DNA from 3 places in the Paraburkholderia sp. UCT70 genome. Region 3 is predicted to be linked to each of the others. Evidence: predicted binding sites of a transcription regulator. Region 3 holds the regulator's gene; each other region holds the start of a gene.
What was found. The regulator HrcA, encoded in region 3, represses chaperone genes, less so after heat shock. The targets are predictions, from matches to a motif close to TTAGCACTCNNNNNNNNNGAGTGCTAA.

Region 1 (6,008 bases), 130 kb from region 3:
CTTCAAATATCCAGTTCGTCATACACGGCTCGCAAGCGGGTTCGCAGATGTAGCACCGCATAACGCTTGCGCGCCAGCAGCGTATTCACGCTCACCCGCTCTCGGACGACAAATCTTTAAAGCTGCGCCCCTCGAGTTCGTGAGCGATGAAAATCTCACGCTGATTTTTGGCAATCCGTCAAGCGCGCGTTGCAATTCCTCCAATAACACCGACCTTGCATAAGCGGATTCCAGTCCGGCATCGTTTGCAGGCAGCAGGAGATCGAGCCGATACTCGTCGCCGGAGTCGTCGGTCTCGTCGACCGTTTCGACTAGCGGTTGCTCCTTCTTCTTGCGAAAGCGGTCGATGATGCGGTTTCGCGCCACGCGAAACAACCACGCGCTAACCTGTTCAATAGGCTCGGACGAACTCGTAAAGCACATCCTGCAAGATGTCCTCCGCCTCACTCGGATCAAGTACGCGACGCCGGATGAAATTCCCGAGTCTCATACGCTCACGCAAGACGGTTGCAGTGATGGCGGTATCGCGTTCGTTCATTGGACTCGTGGTGGGTGGCGGTTCCATACGGCTGAAGACGATTCACAACCACGGATATTGTGATCGACAGAAAAAACCTGTGTCGTCGCCAGCCGTGAGCAAGGCACGGATGAACGTCCGCTCGTCGGCGAAGGCGAACGACGCTTTATGGCCGACTGCTGCCCGAGGCGGTCGGCCGTACTCCATCCGGAGCGGGGTCGACCTGTGACACGCCAGGCACGCTTGGTCGAGACAGATCTTCTCTGTGCTGTGCTTCCAGTGAGCGAGCGGATCCCCTTGAGCGCCACGCTGGAGGCCCGTGGAATGGTCGGCGGGGCTATCCCGTTCCTCAGTTCGGGGATTTCCCTGGGCGACGACGCGCGGCAGGCGCCGCGCCGCGTTGAAATCTGCGTCGCAGGTGTCTCCAGCGTATGAGGTAGCGCAGTTGGTTTGCTAGGTGGGGATTGGGTAGATGACTGTTTTTGTTGGGGAAAACGGTGCGATGCGCCGGTTTTTTTTGCGTGCTCGGGAGTTCCAACTTAGTGAACAAAGTTCCAAGTTGAATGAATCTCGACATCAGTGAACTTCGACCGCGTTCCCCCTTCTTGAATTTGTCACTGCCCGTCCATATAATTAGCACTCGCTGCACGAGAGTGCTAACAACATCTCCGGTTGGCTCGGCCAGCCGGGTTTTTTTCAGCGTTCTTCAGTCTCAATCAGAGAGGAGTATGTATGAACCTTCGTCCTTTGCATGATCGCGTGATCGTCAAGCGTCTGGATCAGGAAACCAAGACCGCGTCGGGCATCGTGATCCCCGAAACCGCAGCGGAAAAGCCGGATCAAGGTGAAATCCTCGCAGTCGGCCCGGGCAAGCGCGACGACAAGGGCGCAGCCATTGCGCTCGACGTGAAGGTAGGCGACCGCGTCCTGTTCGGCAAGTACGCAGGCCAGACCGTCAAGGTCGACGGCAACGAACTGCTCGTGATGCGCGAAGAAGACATCATGGCCGTGGTGCAGAAGTAAGCGCAAGGTCGCTACTTCACCGGTTATATCCAAAGTATTCAAGGAGTTAGAAGATGGCAGCTAAAGACGTCGTATTCGGTGATTCCGCCCGTGCCAAGATGGTCGAAGGCGTGAATATTCTCGCCAACGCCGTGAAGGTCACGCTGGGTCCGAAGGGCCGCAACGTGGTTCTCGAGCGCAGCTTCGGCGGCCCGACGGTCACCAAGGACGGTGTGTCGGTCGCGAAAGAGATCGAACTGAAAGACAAGCTCCAGAACATGGGCGCGCAAATGGTCAAGGAAGTCGCTTCCAAGACCAGCGACAACGCAGGCGACGGCACGACGACCGCTACGGTTCTCGCGCAATCGATCGTCCGCGAAGGCATGAAGTACGTCGCATCGGGCATGAACCCGATGGACCTGAAGCGCGGTATCGACAAGGCTGTTGCAGCTGCAATCGAAGAACTGCGCAAGATCAGCAAGCCGTGCACGACCAACAAGGAAATCGCCCAGGTTGGCGCGATCTCGGCGAACAGCGATTCGTCGATCGGCGAGCGCATCGCTGAAGCAATGGACAAGGTCGGCAAGGAAGGCGTGATCACCGTCGAAGACGGCAAGTCGCTGCAAGACGAGCTGGACGTCGTCGAAGGTATGCAATTCGACCGCGGCTACCTGTCGCCGTATTTCATCAACAACCCGGACAAGCAAGTCGCCGTGCTCGAGAACCCGTTCGTGCTGCTGCACGACAAGAAGGTGTCGAACATCCGTGATCTGCTGCCGGTGCTCGAGCAAGTCGCGAAGGCTGGCCGTCCGCTGCTGATCATCGCTGAAGACGTCGAAGGCGAAGCGCTCGCAACGCTGGTCGTCAACAACATCCGCGGCATCCTGAAGACCGTTGCCGTCAAGGCTCCTGGCTTCGGCGATCGTCGTAAGGCGATGCTGGAAGACATCGCGATCCTGACCGGCGGTCAGGTCATCGCTGAAGAAACCGGCCTCACGCTCGAGAAGGCAACGCTGGCTGAACTGGGCCAGGCGAAGCGCATCGAAGTGGGCAAGGAAAACACCACGATCATCGACGGCGCTGGCGAAGCAGCGAACATCGAAGCTCGCGTCAAGCAAGTGCGCACGCAGATCGAAGAAGCGACCTCGGACTACGACCGTGAAAAGCTGCAAGAACGCGTTGCCAAGCTGGCAGGCGGTGTTGCGGTGATCAAGGTCGGTGCTGCGACCGAAGTCGAAATGAAGGAAAAGAAGGCACGTGTCGAAGACGCACTGCACGCAACGCGCGCAGCTGTGGAAGAAGGCATCGTGGCTGGCGGCGGCGTCGCGCTGATCCGTGCACGTACGGCAATCGCTGGCCTGAAGGGCGCTAACGCCGATCAGGACGCAGGTATCAAGATCGTTCTGCGCGCCATGGAAGAGCCGCTGCGCCAGATCGTCGCCAACGGTGGCGAAGAAGCGAGCGTCGTCGTGGCAGCGGTTGCTGCTGGCAAGGGCAACTACGGCTACAACGCAGCGACCGGCGAGTACGTCGACCTGGTCGACGCAGGTGTCGTGGACCCGACGAAGGTGACGCGCACGGCGCTGCAAAACGCAGCTTCGGTTGCTGGCCTGCTGCTGACGACCGACGCAGCTGTCTGCGAACTGCCGAAGGAAGATGCTCCGATGCCTGGCGGCATGCCCGGCGGCATGGGCGGCATGGGCATGGACATGTAATTCCGCTCGGGTCTCGTGGTCCGGCCGCGTGGTTGAACTGCCGCGCGTCTGGATCACGGACGAGGCCCGGCTGGAAGTCCAAGTGGGGAGCGCGCCGCGAGGCGTTTCCCCAAACGAAAAAACCCGCTTATGCGGGTTTTTTTCGTTTGGGGCCGGCGTTGATGTGCTTGCTGGCGAGCGCCTCCGGACGCCCTTTTGTCCGGATCAGGCGCCCGCGGCGTGAGCCGTGCGATGAGAGGACCTTCCGAGGCACTGTTCGCGCAGGTAGTGGAAGATCTGCGCAACGCTTTGCGCGGGGCTCAGCGTTCCCGTGTCGACGTGCAGGTCGGGATCGATCGGCGCTTCATAGGGCGCTGATACGCCGGTGAACGAGCTGATCTCGCCAGACCTCGCTTTCGCGTAAAGACCTTTGGGATCGCGGCTCGCGCAGGTGGCGAGCGAGGCGGACACATAGGTTTCGACGAACTTGTCGGCTCCGATGATCGCGCGCGCCATTGCCCGATCTTCGCGTAGCGGCGAAATCAGCGCGGAAATCACGATCAGACCCGCGTCGTTCATCAATTGGGCGACGTGCGCGACCCGGCGGATGTTTTCGCGCCGGTCGTCGGGCTCGAATCCAAGGTCGCTCGCCAGACCGTGGCGGATATTGTCGCCGTCGAGCACATAGCAGGCGTGACCGAGCGCGATCAGCTGCTCCTCGAGCGCGAACGCGAGCGTCGATTTGCCGGCGCCGGACAGGCCGGTCAGCCAGATCGTGGTGGGCATCTGATCGAACATGCGTATGCGGTCCCGCACCGCGATCTTGCCGTGGAAGCGTTGCACGAATTGGGGCGGCTCTTTCATGGATAGGTTCTCTTGGCTTTTCTGGCTCATTCGCAGTGCCAGCCTTGCCGCCACGTGCCGGCGTTGTGCAGGCTCTCGGTGGAATTGGCAATGGTAACGCGAAAGCCTTCCGGAATATCGTTCGGCAGTGGAATCGAAAATCCGCTGTATGCGCTCGGATAGCCGGCGCTCGCCACATCGGGCCGCGGCTCGCCGCTGCAGCCGGCCGCGACGATCTGCGTGCCGACCCGCACCTCGAGCGGTACCTGCCGCTGCGGCTCGCTCAGGTTGACGGCCCAGCCGCACACTACGCCGTCGCGCACCGTGTCGACAAAACCGTCGAACAGGTCGACCGGCGGACGCTGCCGGCTTCGCGCGAACTCCAGATAGGTGTCGATCGGCGCGAGATCGAAGCGGCCGATCACCTCATGCACGCGCGACAGGAATGAGCCATCGATGCCGAAAACCGTCGCGCTATAGACGTGCGGATTCTCGAGCTGATTTATTTCGGACTGAATCACGCGGACCAATTCGAGCGCATTCGAAAAGACGCTGCCCGTTTCATTCGCATAGGCTTCGACGATTCGATTCGCGTCGCGGAACAGTTCGTAATCGAGGCTATTGTCGTCGATGAACTTTTGTCTGGCTGCTTCGCTGATGTGAGCTTTGCCTTTCGGCGCGCCATTGGTGCGATTCGCTTCGAAACAGAACGGGAATTTCATCCCTGTCGAACCGCACAGCCGCAATAAGAATTCGCTCATGTCCTCGCAGACGCCGACGGTACCGATCTGTTCGCGCAAATGGATTTGCGCGACGGCGAGGCTCGCTTCGTTGACCGCCGGCTCGCCGCTCAGCATCTGCACGAACAGGTTCCTGCCGCCGAGCGATTCGCTGACCCACTCGTCGAGCGACAGTACGCCTTGCAGCGCCAGAGCCTCGGTCGCCGACACGCTGACGCCGCGCGTGATCTGGCCGTTCTTGCCGTTCGCCGCATACCAGTAGTGCGAGATCTGGCGCGCGAGCGGATCGCGCAGGATCGTGCAGTAGTTGACCGGATGTTTGATCATCCGATGAATGCCATACGGGAGATGACCGCCGCCTACCTGCGTCTCGAGCAGCTTTGCGCGACAGTTTCCCCATCCATCCTGATCCCAGACAAAGCTAATGAATTGGTCATTACCTTTATTCAAATCAAAAAACGAAATAACGGTCGAACCGCCGCATTTCGGTGGATGGATGAAAAAGGTAGGAAACGACATGTGGGGACATATGACTGATCGTGATGCGTAAAGTCTAGACAAAAGACGTCATTGGCGTTGTAACGTTTAATTACGCGGTAAAACGTCTGCTTGCATCGCCGACAGCAAGATTCATGCGGCGATGCAAAATAAATTGACTAAGATGCTCACGAGACGAACTGGGCGCGGCAGTATCGATAGCTACGCGCTAATTACATTATTCAATTTGGATAAATCGAATGGAAAGTCGCACCAATCGCGAAAGTCGCATTAGTGAAAAAAACCGGCTGACAGCGGGTTTTTAGTCGATGCCGACGAATGGCGAGGTCAGTGCCGCGCTTCCCCCGGCGCCGCGCCCTTGCCTTGCGCGGGCGGCGTTTCGTCTTCATCGCTGCTGCGCGCCCAGAAGAAGCGATCGGGCATGTATGCCCCCATGCCGGGCCGGAACGCATTGCGCACTGCCTGATACAGATACTCCTGGCTTTCGCGCACCGCTTCCGCGGGCTCCTGGCCGTTGGCGAGAAGCGCGGCGATCGCCGCGCCGAGCGTATCGGTCAGGCCCGTCAACCGATGCGGCGCGCGGTCCCACATGTCCTGACGCAACTGGCCGTCCTCGCTGAAGAGTGTGTTGACGAGCCGATGCGTGCCGGTTTCGGTCGACAGAATGTACTCGCAGCCCTGCGACAGCAGATGCGAGATCGCCGCGTCGAGGCT
Region 2 (6,008 bases), 180 kb from region 3:
CAGCTGCTCGCCGCCTTCGCGCACGAGGTGCACGGGTACGTAGTCGTACGACAGGTTCTTCACGTTCAGCGCGATGCGCACGCGATACGACGCGGAGCTACGGAAATAGCTGTAGAGCTTCATGTTGTCTGCCTCCTCCACCTGCACGCAAGCCGTCTCAGACGACGCGCACGCTGAACTCGCCGAGCCCATCCACGCCGCCCTTCATCAGGTCACCCTTCGCGACCGCGCCGACGCCTTCCGGCGTGCCGGTGAAAATCAGGTCGCCAGGCCGCAGTTCGAACAGCGTCGACAGATACGCGATCGTCTCGGCCACCGACCAGATCAGCTGCGACACATCCGCGCGCTGCTTGTCCTCGCCATTCACCGACAGCCAGATCTCGCCTTTGCCGATGTGACCAACCGTCGAAGCCGGATGGATCGGGCCGAGCGGCGCCGAGTGATCGAAGCCCTTGGCGGTATCCCACGGACGACCCATTTTCTTCGCTTCGCCTTGCAGGTCGCGGCGCGTCATGTCGAGACCGAGCGCGTAGCCGTAGACGTGGTCGAGCGCGCGGTCGACGGGGATGTCTTTGCCGCCCTCGCCGATCGCCGCGACCATTTCCATTTCGAAATGGACGTTCCTGGTCTGCGACGGATACGGGAATTCGCCGGTCGTGCCCGGCGCGACGTACACGATCGCATCGGCCGGCTTCGTGAAGAAGAACGGCGGCTCGCGGTCCGGGTCGTGGCCCATTTCACGCGCGTGCGCCTCGTAGTTGCGCCCCACGCAGTAGATGCGGCGCACCGCGAACTGCTCTCTCGACCCCACGACCGGCACCGCGACCTGCGGTGCGGGTGCAAATACGTAACTCATCCCGTTCTCCGTTTTCCGATGTGCGCCGCCGAGGCGGCGAGAAACATCGAGTTTAACGCGCGGCACGGCGCGGGGGCGTGTCAGGCGGCCCGTCGCGCGCCACTGCGTGCCCGCTTCGTTGCTGTTCGCCCGCTCGCCATAGATGCGATACTCACACCGAACTGTTCCCCGAATGGCGTAGCGAACCGCCAGGCGCGGCACGCCACCCGCCTCTTGCGCACGATGACCGACTCCACCGATACCACTTCTCCCTTCCCCTGGGCCCGATTCATCAAGGAAATCGGCCGCGGCCCGAATGGCGCCCGCGCGCTGACCGCCGACGACACGCGCTCGCTCTACACCGCGATGCTCGACGGCCGCGTCGACGATCTCGAACTCGGCGCGGTGCTGCTCGCGTATCGCGTGAAAGGCGAAACCGCCGACGAACTCGCCGCGATGCTGGCCGCCGCGCATACGTCGTTCGAGCCGGTGCGGCTGCCGCACGGCGCGTTTCGGCCGGTGTCGATTCCGTCGTACAACGGCGCGCGCAAGCAGCCGAACCTCGTGCCGCTGCTCGCGCTGCTGCTCGCCCGCGAAGGCGTGCCGGTGCTGGTACACGGCGTCACCGAGGATCTGGGTCGGGTGACGAGCGCGGAAATCTTCACACATCTGCGCATCGCCCATGCGCAGTCGCACGCGCAGATCGAAGCTGGACTTGCGGAGCGCCGCGTGGCGTTCGCCTCGATCGACGTACTGGCTCCCAAGCTCGCGCGCCTGCTCGCGCTGCGCCGGCGCATGGGCGTGCGCAATTCGACGCATACGCTTGTGAAGCTGCTGCAGCCGTTCGCGCCCGCGGGATTGCGGCTCGTGAACTACACGCATCCGCCGTATCGCGACAGTCTCACTCAGCTGTTCGTCACGCATCCCGATGCGGCCGTCGGCGGTGCGCTACTCGCGCGCGGCACCGAAGGCGAGGCGGTCGCCGATACTCGCCGCCAGGTGCAGGTCGACTGGCTGCATGACGGCATCTGCGAGACGCGGCTGCCGCACGAGCGCTCGTCGCCCGATGCGCCCGAAGTCGAGCTGCCCGAAGCGCGCGACGCGGCGACCACGGCCGCCTGGATCGACGCCGTGCTGCGCGGCGAAGCGCCGGTGCCTGGCGCGCTCGAGCGGCAGGTCGAGCTGATCGTCGATATCGCGAAGACGGCGGCCTGACGGCCGCGGGTTGACAGGCCAACGCACGCCGTCATACATTTGGCCTCATGCGTTCCCTTCCGAACACCCTCCGAATTATCTCCGGCCGCCTGGCGCGGCCCCTATCGCTACGCCTGGCGTAAGTCTCGCGTAGCGCCGCGCGCTGGCAGCTCCGGTTGCCGTCGGCGGTCCTCCCCGTAGTTCCCGCAGTTTCGCTTCGCCCCCGTCGTAGTTCTCCACAACCTGTCGTCGTTTGCATTCGTCCGTTTACCGCGCGGACGATGCGAGAGGATCAAATGTACGTTGCATGGGCAGCATCCGCAGCGTGCATGCGTGAACAGTCGGCCAACCGCTCGACGTCCCCACCCTCCGCCGACGACACCACGAATGAGGCACCTCACCGTGTTGCGCAATCCCGCTGAAAAGTACCGCCCTTTTCCCGCCGTCCGGCTGACCGGCCGCAAATGGCCGAGTCGCACGGTCGACGCCGCACCCGTCTGGATGAGCACGGACCTGCGCGACGGCAATCAGGCGCTGATCGAACCGATGAACGCTGCGCAGAAGCTCGAATACTTCGAGATGCTGGTCGCGATCGGTTTCAAGGAAATCGAAGTGGGCTTTCCGTCGGCGTCGCACACCGATTTCGACTTCGTGCGCAAGCTGATCGACGAGCGACGCATTCCCGACGACGTCACGATCGAAGTCTTCGTGCCGTCGCGCGCGGAGCTGATCGCACGCACGTTCGACGCGCTCGAAGGCGCGCCGCGCGCGATTGTGCATCTGTACAACGCGATCTGCCCGTCGTTCCGGCGCATCGTGTTTCAGCAGCCGAAGGATGAGATCAAGGCGCTTGCCGTCGAAGGCACGGGCCTCATCAAGGAACACGCGCAGGCGCGGCCGGGCACGCGCTGGACCTTCCAGTACTCGCCCGAGACCTTCAACACGACCGAGCTGCCGTTCGCGCGCGAGGTGTGCGACGCGCTCGCGCAAACGTGGCGGCCTACGCGCGATCACAAGATGATCGTCAACCTGCCGGCAAGCGTCGAAGCGGCCACGCCGAACGTGTTCGCCGACCAGATCGAATGGATGCATCGCAACCTCGGTTACCGCGACAGCATCGTGCTGTCGGTGCATCCGCACAACGATCGCGGCACCGCCGTGGCCGCGGCGCAGCTCGCGCTGCTGGCGGGCGCGGATCGCATCGAAGGCTGTCTGTTCGGCAATGGCGAGCGCACCGGCAACGTCGATCTCGTCACAGTCGCGATGAATCTCGACGCAATGGGTATCGACAGCGGTCTGGATTTCTCGGATCTCGCGACGATCAGGCGCGTGGCGGAACGCTGCACGCGGCTTCCGGTTGCGGCGCGGCATCCGTATGCGGGAGAGGTAGCGATGCGCGGCACGCGCGAGGCGCGCGACGCGGATGCCGATGTAGACGAGCACGGCGCGAACAGCCGCGACAAAGCTGGCGAATGCGCGACCGCGTGAATTCGCGTTGGGCCTCGAGCCTGCTGCAGCGGAGTGCACACCCGCATTCCGCTGCCGCTGGAGACGCGCTCACGAGGCGCGCCCGCCCGATGAGAATCTCACTCGAGCGCGCAACGGGTCGCCTGCCACGCGATCAGTCGCCACTGCCCGTCTTCGTGCGTGTGAATCGCGGTATAGGCAATCGGAAACAGGAGCGCGCCGTTGTTCGCCTCAATCTCGATCAGCGCGCGGCCCGTGACGACGTAGGTCTCGCGCCCGGCCGGCAAGACATCCTGCGACTGCACCTCGATTTGCCGATAACGACGGCGCCCCGCGGTGATCCCGTCGATGAACTGCCGCTTCGTCTCGCGCTTGCCATTCGTATGGACGTAGCTCACGTTGTCCGCGAGCAGCGTGTCGAGCGACTGCCCATCGCCATCGACCATCGCGCGAAAACGCTCTCGCTCGAGCCCGCGGATCGCTTCGATCATCTTTGCCGCCATTGCAGAGCCCCTCGAACACCGCGAGCCGCAGGCGGCCACGGTCAGAAGTGATATTGCAAATATAGCTGGCTGAAATTTATACCAGGATTCGGCTCTTTGATACCGCCATTGGAGACATGCTGGAAGCGGTAGCCGGCGACATACTGCTCACGAGCGCCGAACTGCAACCCGACGCCCGCCATCTCGGCGAACTGGAACGAGGTGCCCAGCGTGAAGTCCGAAGAAATGCGCGGGCTGGTCAGCAGCCGGACGCCGGCACCCACCTCGATGAATGGCCGCACCGAACCCGACGACCTGATGAAGCGGATCACCGGCGTCACGCCGATCTCGCCGATGTTGTCGTGAACGTTTCCCTCATTGATGTGCCACCACGCGACATGCGCCTCGCCGAGCAGCGCGAAATGCCAGTCGCCGATCTGCCACCAGATCAGGTTTGGATCCCAGACCACGCCGAGATCGAGCGTCCTGACGTGATGGTCGCCGACGCCGGCGGCCACCTGCACGCCGAACTGCTCAGCTTGGGACGGGCCCGCTGCACCCAACAGCAGAACGAGCAGAACGGCAAACGTGCCTTTTAGAGTAAGTAGAGTAAGCCCACGCACCACAAGATTCTGCCTGTTCATCCGTCCCCCATACTGCCGAGTATTAAGCGAGCGCCCCCTTTATTCCAGGCACGAATTCAGGAGCAGGTATTTCCCAGATAATGCCCATAAGCAGCAATTATTCTCTTTAAAACAGGGGACATGTCAGTCAAACATGAGCGTGCAAGTGCTCCGGGCGGTACTTTGTACGGGTCCAACGCGCAAGGCAAATAGAGCGTATGATGGCTATTAGAAGTCAAAACTCAATAGGATTTTCGGGAACTCGGATGCCCCTGCGACCTCTAAGTATTAGCACTCGGCAGATCTGAGTGCTAACATCCATCGCTGGAGTCGTTTACTGAGTACGCTATTGTCTGATTCCAAAGGAGCTTCACACGTGAGCCATGCAATGACCCTTCCGAGTACTTTGAGCCCGTCGTCGGCTAAGGCCGCTCCGGCAGGTGCACTGGCGCTCTCGCATTCCTCGCTGCTGTCCGGTCACCTGGGCAACATCGACGCCTACATCCAGGCGGTCAACCGGATTCCGATGCTGACGCCGGCGGAGGAACGCCAGTTCGCCACCGAATTGCGCGAACACGACAATCTGGAGGCTGCGCGCCGCCTGGTGCTGTCGCACCTGCGACTCGTCGTGTCCATCGCGCGTAACTACCTCGGTTACGGGTTGCCCCACGCCGACCTGATCCAGGAAGGCAACATCGGCCTGATGAAAGCGGTCAAGCGCTTCGATCCCGAGCAAAACGTGCGCCTCGTGTCATACGCGATGCACTGGATCAAGGCCGAGATCCACGAGTACATCCTGCGCAACTGGCGCATGGTGAAGGTCGCCACCACCAAGGCGCAGCGTAAGCTGTTCTTCAACCTGCGCAGCCACAAGCAGGGGCTTGGCGCGTTCACGCCGGACGAGATCGACGGTCTCGCGAAGGAGCTGAACGTGAAGCGCGAAGAGGTCGCGGAGATGGAGACGCGTCTGTCGGGCGGCGATATCGCGCTCGAAGGTCAGGTCGAAGACGGCGAGGAGTCGTACGCGCCAATCGCCTATCTGGCCGACTCGCATAGTGAGCCGACTGCCGCGCTGGCTTCGCGTCAGCGCGACCGGCTGCAAAGCGACGGCATCGCAAGCGCGCTCGACGCGCTCGATCCGCGCAGCCGCCGCATCATCGAAGCGCGCTGGCTGAAGGTGGCCGACGACGGCTCGGGCGGCTCCACGTTGCACGAGCTGGCCGACGAGTTCGGTGTGTCGGCCGAACGTATCCGCCAGATCGAAGCCAGCGCGATGAAGAAAATGCGCGGCGCGCTGACCGAATACGCGTAAAGCGTCGAAGCCATGCGCGCGTCAATTGTGTCCCGCCCATGACATAGGTAGAAACGACACGCGTTAATCGGTCGCGCCATTTAGCGACCATCGCG
Region 3 (6,008 bases):
CGACCAGGATCTCGCTGTCATCCATGTAAGCGATGATCGACGGCGTGGTGCGCGCGCCTTCCGAGTTCTCGATGACCTTGACCGAGTTGCCTTCCATGATCGCCACGCACGAGTTGGTCGTGCCGAGGTCGATACCGATGATTTTGCCCATTTTTACAAATCTCCTGACTTTGATCGCTGCGGAAAGCGCCCGGTTGGCCCATCTGGCGGCGGGACGATCCGCTCTCAACTCATACCTGCACTCAAAATAAGTGCGGCCGCATCGTTTTCAAGACCTCTTTTGCGATGCGGTCTTTAATTTTTTTCAATCACGGGGCGAGGCGCCTGAATCTTCGCTGCGAGCCCGCTCCGTCAGTCTGCGCGGCGCCCCCGGCGTGGTTCGCCGGAAGTGCCTGAATCGATGGGATCTTTGCGGCACGTAGCGATGCGAAGCGACGCAGCAGACGCCACCGGTGCAAACTCCCGGAGCGAGTGTCGACGTGATTACTTCGGCGCCGCGACGGTCACGAGCGCGGGACGCAGCACGCGATCCGCGATCACAAAGCCCTTTTGCAGCACCGCGACGACGGTGTTCGGCTCCTGGTCGGCCGGCACCATCGAAATGGCCTGATGGCGATGCGGATCGAACTTTTCGCCGACCGGATCGATCGCCACGACGCGACCCTTCTCGAGCGCGCCGCTCAACTGCCGCAGCGTGAGCTCGACGCCTTCGCGGACCTTCTGCAAGTCGTCGGACGAATGGGCGACGGCCGCTTCGAGACTGTCGACCACCGGCAGCAGATGCTCGGCGAAGCTCTCGATCGCAAACTTGTGCGCCTTGGCGACGTCTTCCTGAGCGCGACGACGCACATTTTCGGTTTCTGCCTTCGCGCGCAGGAAGCTTTCCTGCAACTCGGCGATTTTCGCCTGAGCGTCGGCCAGCGCCTGCTCGGCGGCACCCTGGGCCGGTTCCGCGGGGGCGCCGGTGTCCGGCTGTTGAGCAGCGGCCCCGGCCGCCTCGGCGGCCTGGCGCGCGGCTTCGTCGGCGGGCGTGGGATTCTGGCTCGTCGGGTTCTCTTGCGTGTTTTCCATGTCGCTGAAAGTCGTTAAAAAGTAAAAGCCAAAGGCGGTGCAAGCCGTTCCGACACAGTACGATTCATGCTTTGCAAAATCGCGACACGCGTCTTCGCGCCGATCCGCCAGACCGGACCCCAGATGGGGCCTGAAAAAGCCGTTTCAAGCGGCTCCGAGGGTTTTTTCGCACCACCGACGTGCAGGCGAAATGCGCCGTAACAAGCCTCAACGTGGCGCAATCAGATAGAGATTGAGTGCAGCCCGCAACTGACCTATTCTCCAGTCATGGAGCGGCAACGCCACGTTAACCCTAATCTGACGTAAGCGTTACCGACACCTGACAGTCGTTCCGATAGCCTGTTTCAGCCCATCAAGGGGAGTACCGTGAAACTGACCTTTGCAATCGGGGTGGTCGCACTGGTACTGATCGCGGGCACCACGACCATCTGCATGTCCGGTGCGGTCAACGACCACACCACTGAGTACGGCGGCGCACACGCCACCGTGGAGCAGTTTTTCAATCCCCACCTGAAAATCTGTCGATAGTGCGCCGGTCGCGTTTGGTCGGTCGGCCGTGCAGCGCGGCGGCCGGCTCGTGGTAGACCTTGCGCCGTTCCTGCTCGACCTGCCGCTTCGCCTTGCTCTGCGCGGTTTCCACATAAAGCGTCTGCGCGACGCTCGCGGGACCGCGTACGTCGCATACGCCCAGCACCTCCACCTGCCACACGTAGCGCTCGATCTCGATTTCGACCAGATCGCCGACACGCACGTCCTTCGCCGGCTTCACAGCCACGCCGCCGATACGCACCCCGCCCCTTGTCGACCGCCTCCGCGGCCAGCGAACGCGTCTTGAAGAAGCGCGCGGCCCACAGCCATTTGTCGATGCGCAGTTTCGCGCCCGGTTCGGTTGAAATGCGGTAATTCATCTGCGTATTCAAGCTCCTGTCGTGTGCGGCACCGGCACCGCCTGCACGGGCCAGCCCTGCAGATGCTGCGCAACGATTTCGCCAAGCGCGGCAACCCACGGCTGCGACGCGTTCAGACAGGCGATCCGGTGAAACTCCTTGCCACCCGCCTGCAGAAATTCGCGGCGCACTTCCATGCCGATTTCCTCGATCGTTTCGAGGCAGTCGGCGGTGAAACCCGGGCAAAACACGTCAGCACGCCGCACGCCTGCCGCGCCGAGTTCCTTCAACGTCGGCGCCGTATAGGGCTGCAGCCATTCGGCCTTGCCGAAGCGCGACTGGAACGTGATGCGGCATTCGACCGACGTCAAATCGAGCGCCTGCATCAGCAGCGCGCCGGTCTGCTGGCATTGCTCGTGGTACGGGTCGCCGAGGTCGAGCGTACGCTTGGGCACGCCGTGGAAACTGAGCACGAGCTTGTCGCCCGCCGCGAAATTGGGGCGGCCGTGCAGATGCCAGTAGTGGTGCACCTGTGCGGCGAGCGCCGCGATGTACGCCGGGTGATCGGCGTACTGGCGCACGGTGCGGACTTCCGGCTGGTTGCGCATGCGCTCGAGCGCGGAAAAGGCTTCGTCGAACGCGGTCGCGGTGGTCGACGCCGAATACTGCGGATACATCGGCATCAGCAACACGCGCTCGGCGCCCGCGAGCTTCAGCTGGTTCAGCATTGCCGGAATGCCGGGCGTGCCGTAGCGCATCGCGTAGTCGACCAGCACCGTGTAGTCGTTCAGTTGCAGCAGATGGCGCAGGCCCTCGACCTGCTTTTCGGTGTGGACGCGCAGCGGTGAGCCCTCGGGCATCCACACCGCCGCATACTTCTTCGCAGAGCTGCGGCCGCGAAACGGCAGAATCAGCAGACGCAGAACGAGCTGCCACAGCAGCGCCGGAATTTCGACCACGCGAGGATCGGACAGGAACTGCGCGAGGTAGCGGCGCACCGCGCGCGGCGTCGGCGCGTCGGGCGTGCCGAGATTGATCAGCAACACGGCGACGCGATGCGACGTGGCGTTCTGTGAAGGCCGCTCGAGGTCGAAGCGCATAGGTAGCAGAAATCACCGCATCATGCGGCGAGTCGATTCAATGGAGATTCATTATAGCGGCGCGGGTTCTGCCCGGCGCCGCCAGAGACCCCTGGCCATTCGGACGATTGGCAGACGCCGCGCGTTCGCGCATCATGGTCGCCACGGACTGCGATGACGCCAGTTCCGCGGAGCCCGAGGACTACTGCTGGCTGAGCGTCATGGACAACAGCCGAGCGGTTATGTCCACGATCGGAATCACGCGGTTGTAGGCCATGCGGGTCGGTCCGATCACCCCGAGCGTGCCGACGATCTTGCCGTTCACCTCGTACGGCGCGGTGACGACGCTCATTTCCTCGATCGGTACCAGATTCGATTCGCCGCCAATGAATATTTGCACGCCCGCCGCGTGACTCGACACGTCGAGCAACTGAAGGAGGCTGGTCTTCTGGTCGAACACATCGAACAGCTTGCGCAGGCGCGCCATGTCCGACGAAAGATCGGCGACTTCGAGCAGATTGCGCTCGCCCGAGATCAACACGGTCTCGCCGGTGTCGGATTCGTCGGTGCTCGCGGTGACGGCCGCGTGCATCAGCGAGGTCATGTCGCCACGCAGCTCGTCGATTTCCTCGCGCAGGCGGCGGCGCACCTCGTCGAACGAGAGGCCCGCGAAGTGCGCATTGATGTAATTGGAGGCTTCCACCAGCTGCGAAGGCGAAAAGTCGCGCTGGGTGGCGAGGATGCGGTTTTGCACGTCGCCTTCGGGCGTCACGATGATCAGCAGAATGCGCTGGTCGGACAGGCGCATGAATTCGATCTGCTTGAACACGTGGCTGCGACGCGGCGTGAGCACGACGCCGGCGAACTGCGACAGATTTGACAGCACGCTCGCCGCCGCGGCGACGATCTTCTGCGGCTCGCCCACCTGCAGCGTGGTCTTGACGGTGCGCGTCACCGCCTCCTCGTCGGCGGCGGATTCGACGGTCAGCATCGTGTCGACGAACAGGCGGTAGCCTCGTGGCGTCGGAATGCGCCCTGCCGACGTATGCGGACTGATCACGAGCCCCAGATCCTCGAGGTCCGACATCACGTTGCGGATCGTGGCCGGACTCAGTTCGAGGCCCGAATAACGTGACAGCGTGCGCGAGCCGACCGGCTGACCTTCGGCGATGTAGCGCTCAATCAGCGTTTTGAGGAGGGTTTGTGCGCGAGGATCTAGCATGAAGAAAAATTTTAGCTCAATGGCATCGCAGCCGGGAGCGCCCGCGGCGCCCGCTCCCGGCGAATGCGCCGCCGTCGGCGGGCTCGCATGTCATCGGGTCTTCACCATTCTAACGATAATCGCGACATACGCAGACGCCCTGCGTGCGCCGCCCCACAACCGGGTTGGTCTGCGGTTCTTTTCAGGCCCTACCTATGGTGTAATGCCGGCATGCAAGTGACCAGCCAGTTCAAGACCGTCGCGCTCGTCGGGCGCAGCAATACGCCAGGCATCGGCGAGCCGCTGACCGCGCTCGCCGCGTGCATCGCGAGGCTCGGCCTCGAAGTCGTGTTCGAAGCCGACACCGCCGCCGAAATCGGCGTGACCGACTATCCGGCACTGCGTCTCGCCGAGATCGGCGCGCGCGCCGACGTCGCCGTGGTGCTCGGCGGCGACGGCACGATGCTCGGCATCGGCCGTCAGCTCGCGCCGTATCGCACGCCCTTGATCGGCATCAACCACGGGCGGCTCGGCTTCATCACGGACATTCCGATCTCCGACATGCGCGAGATCGTGCCGCAGATGCTGTCCGGCAATTTCGAGCGCGAGGAGCGCGTGCTGCTCGAAGCGCGCATCGTGCGCGACGGCACGCCGATCTACCACGCGCTCGCGTTCAACGACGTGGTGGTCAACCGCAGCGGCTTCTCGGGCATGGCGGAGTTGCGCGTGTCGGTCGACGGCCGCTTCATGTACAACCAGCGCTCGGACGGCCTGATCGTCGCGACGCCGACCGGCTCGACCGCGTACGCGCTGTCCTCGCAGGGGCCGATCCTGCATCCGCAACTACAGGGCATCGTGCTCGTGCCGATCGCGCCGCACGCGCTGTCGAACCGGCCGATCGTGCTGCCGGACGAATCGAAGGTCAGCATCCAGATCGTTTCCGGGCGCGAGGTGAACGTCAACTTCGACATGCAGTCGTTCACGTCGCTGGAGCTCGGCGACACGATCGAGGTGCGCCGTTCGCGCCACACGGTGCCGATGCTGCATCCGGTCGGCTACAGCTACTACGCGACGCTACGCAAGAAGCTGCACTGGCACGAGTACCCGTCGCACGAAGAAGACCCGAGGCCGTAAGCGGCACTTTGATTTCGCACGCCGCCGCGGCCGCCACCCGAATCCCAAGCTCACCCGACGACCTCCATGCTTCGCCACCTCTCGATACGCGACTTCGTCATCGTCGCCGCGCTCGACCTCGAATTCGACAGCGGCTTTACCGTTTTCTCGGGCGAAACTGGCGCCGGCAAATCGATCCTGATCGACGCGCTCGCGCTGGCACTAGGCGCGCGCGCCGAGGCGAGCGTCGTGCGCACCGGCGAGAGCCGCGCCGACATCACCGCGGAGTTCGAGACGCACGCACAGGTCGATCAATGGCTCGACACGCAGGCGCTCGGCGCGGCCGACGACAGCCAGCACGGCGGCACCGTGATGCTGCGGCGGGTGGTCGACGCGAACGGCCGCTCGCGCGCGTTCATCAACGGTACGGCGGCCACGCTCGCGCAGCTGCGCGAGGTCGGCGAGATGCTCGTCGATATTCACGGCCAGCACGCGCACCAGTTGCTGATGCGCCCGGACGCGCAGCGCGAGCTCTTCGACACGCACGCGGGCCTGTCCGACCTGGCCGCCGCCGTCACGCGCGCGTGGCGCACGTGGCGCGACAAGGCGCAGGTCGTCGAGCACGCGCAAACGCGCGATCGCGAGCTGCAACTCGAA

Region 1: a site for HrcA is predicted at 1,151-1,177, ahead of groES (co-chaperone GroES). Genes of this name have one in related genera too.
Region 2: a site for HrcA is predicted at 4,890-4,916, ahead of rpoH (RNA polymerase sigma factor RpoH). Genes of this name have one in related genera too.

Annotation. Positions count from the first base shown of each region.
Region 1 covers NZ_JBNPVZ010000004.1:3,903,713-3,909,720, forward strand. The annotation lists partial or broken gene OKW41_RS43720 (RNA polymerase sigma factor) at 3-565, opposite strand; gene groES (co-chaperone GroES) at 1,250-1,540, shown strand; gene groL (chaperonin GroEL) at 1,594-3,234, shown strand; gene cysC (adenylyl-sulfate kinase) at 3,439-4,077, opposite strand; gene OKW41_RS43740 (chondroitin 4-O-sulfotransferase) at 4,104-5,123, opposite strand; gene OKW41_RS43745 (hypothetical protein) at 5,112-5,333, shown strand; gene OKW41_RS43750 (hydroxymethylpyrimidine/phosphomethylpyrimidine kinase) at 5,622-6,008, opposite strand, start outside.
Region 2 covers NZ_JBNPVZ010000004.1:3,586,851-3,592,858, reverse strand. The annotation lists gene maiA (maleylacetoacetate isomerase) at 1-123, opposite strand, end outside; gene OKW41_RS42325 (fumarylacetoacetate hydrolase family protein) at 158-856, opposite strand; gene ybiB (DNA-binding protein YbiB) at 1,079-2,050, shown strand; partial or broken gene OKW41_RS42315 (2-isopropylmalate synthase) at 2,432-3,418, shown strand; gene OKW41_RS42310 (nuclear transport factor 2 family protein) at 3,616-3,999, opposite strand; gene OKW41_RS42305 (acyloxyacyl hydrolase) at 4,041-4,622, opposite strand; gene rpoH (RNA polymerase sigma factor RpoH) at 4,978-5,913, shown strand.
Region 3 covers NZ_JBNPVZ010000004.1:3,770,804-3,776,811, reverse strand. The annotation lists gene dnaK (molecular chaperone DnaK) at 1-151, opposite strand, end outside; gene grpE (nucleotide exchange factor GrpE) at 484-1,071, opposite strand; gene OKW41_RS43115 (hypothetical protein) at 1,438-1,599, shown strand; partial or broken gene OKW41_RS43110 (RNA-binding S4 domain-containing protein) at 1,571-1,979, opposite strand; gene hemH (ferrochelatase) at 1,988-3,058, opposite strand; gene hrcA (heat-inducible transcriptional repressor HrcA) at 3,240-4,259, opposite strand; gene OKW41_RS43095 (NAD kinase) at 4,470-5,372, shown strand; gene recN (DNA repair protein RecN) at 5,439-6,008, shown strand, end outside.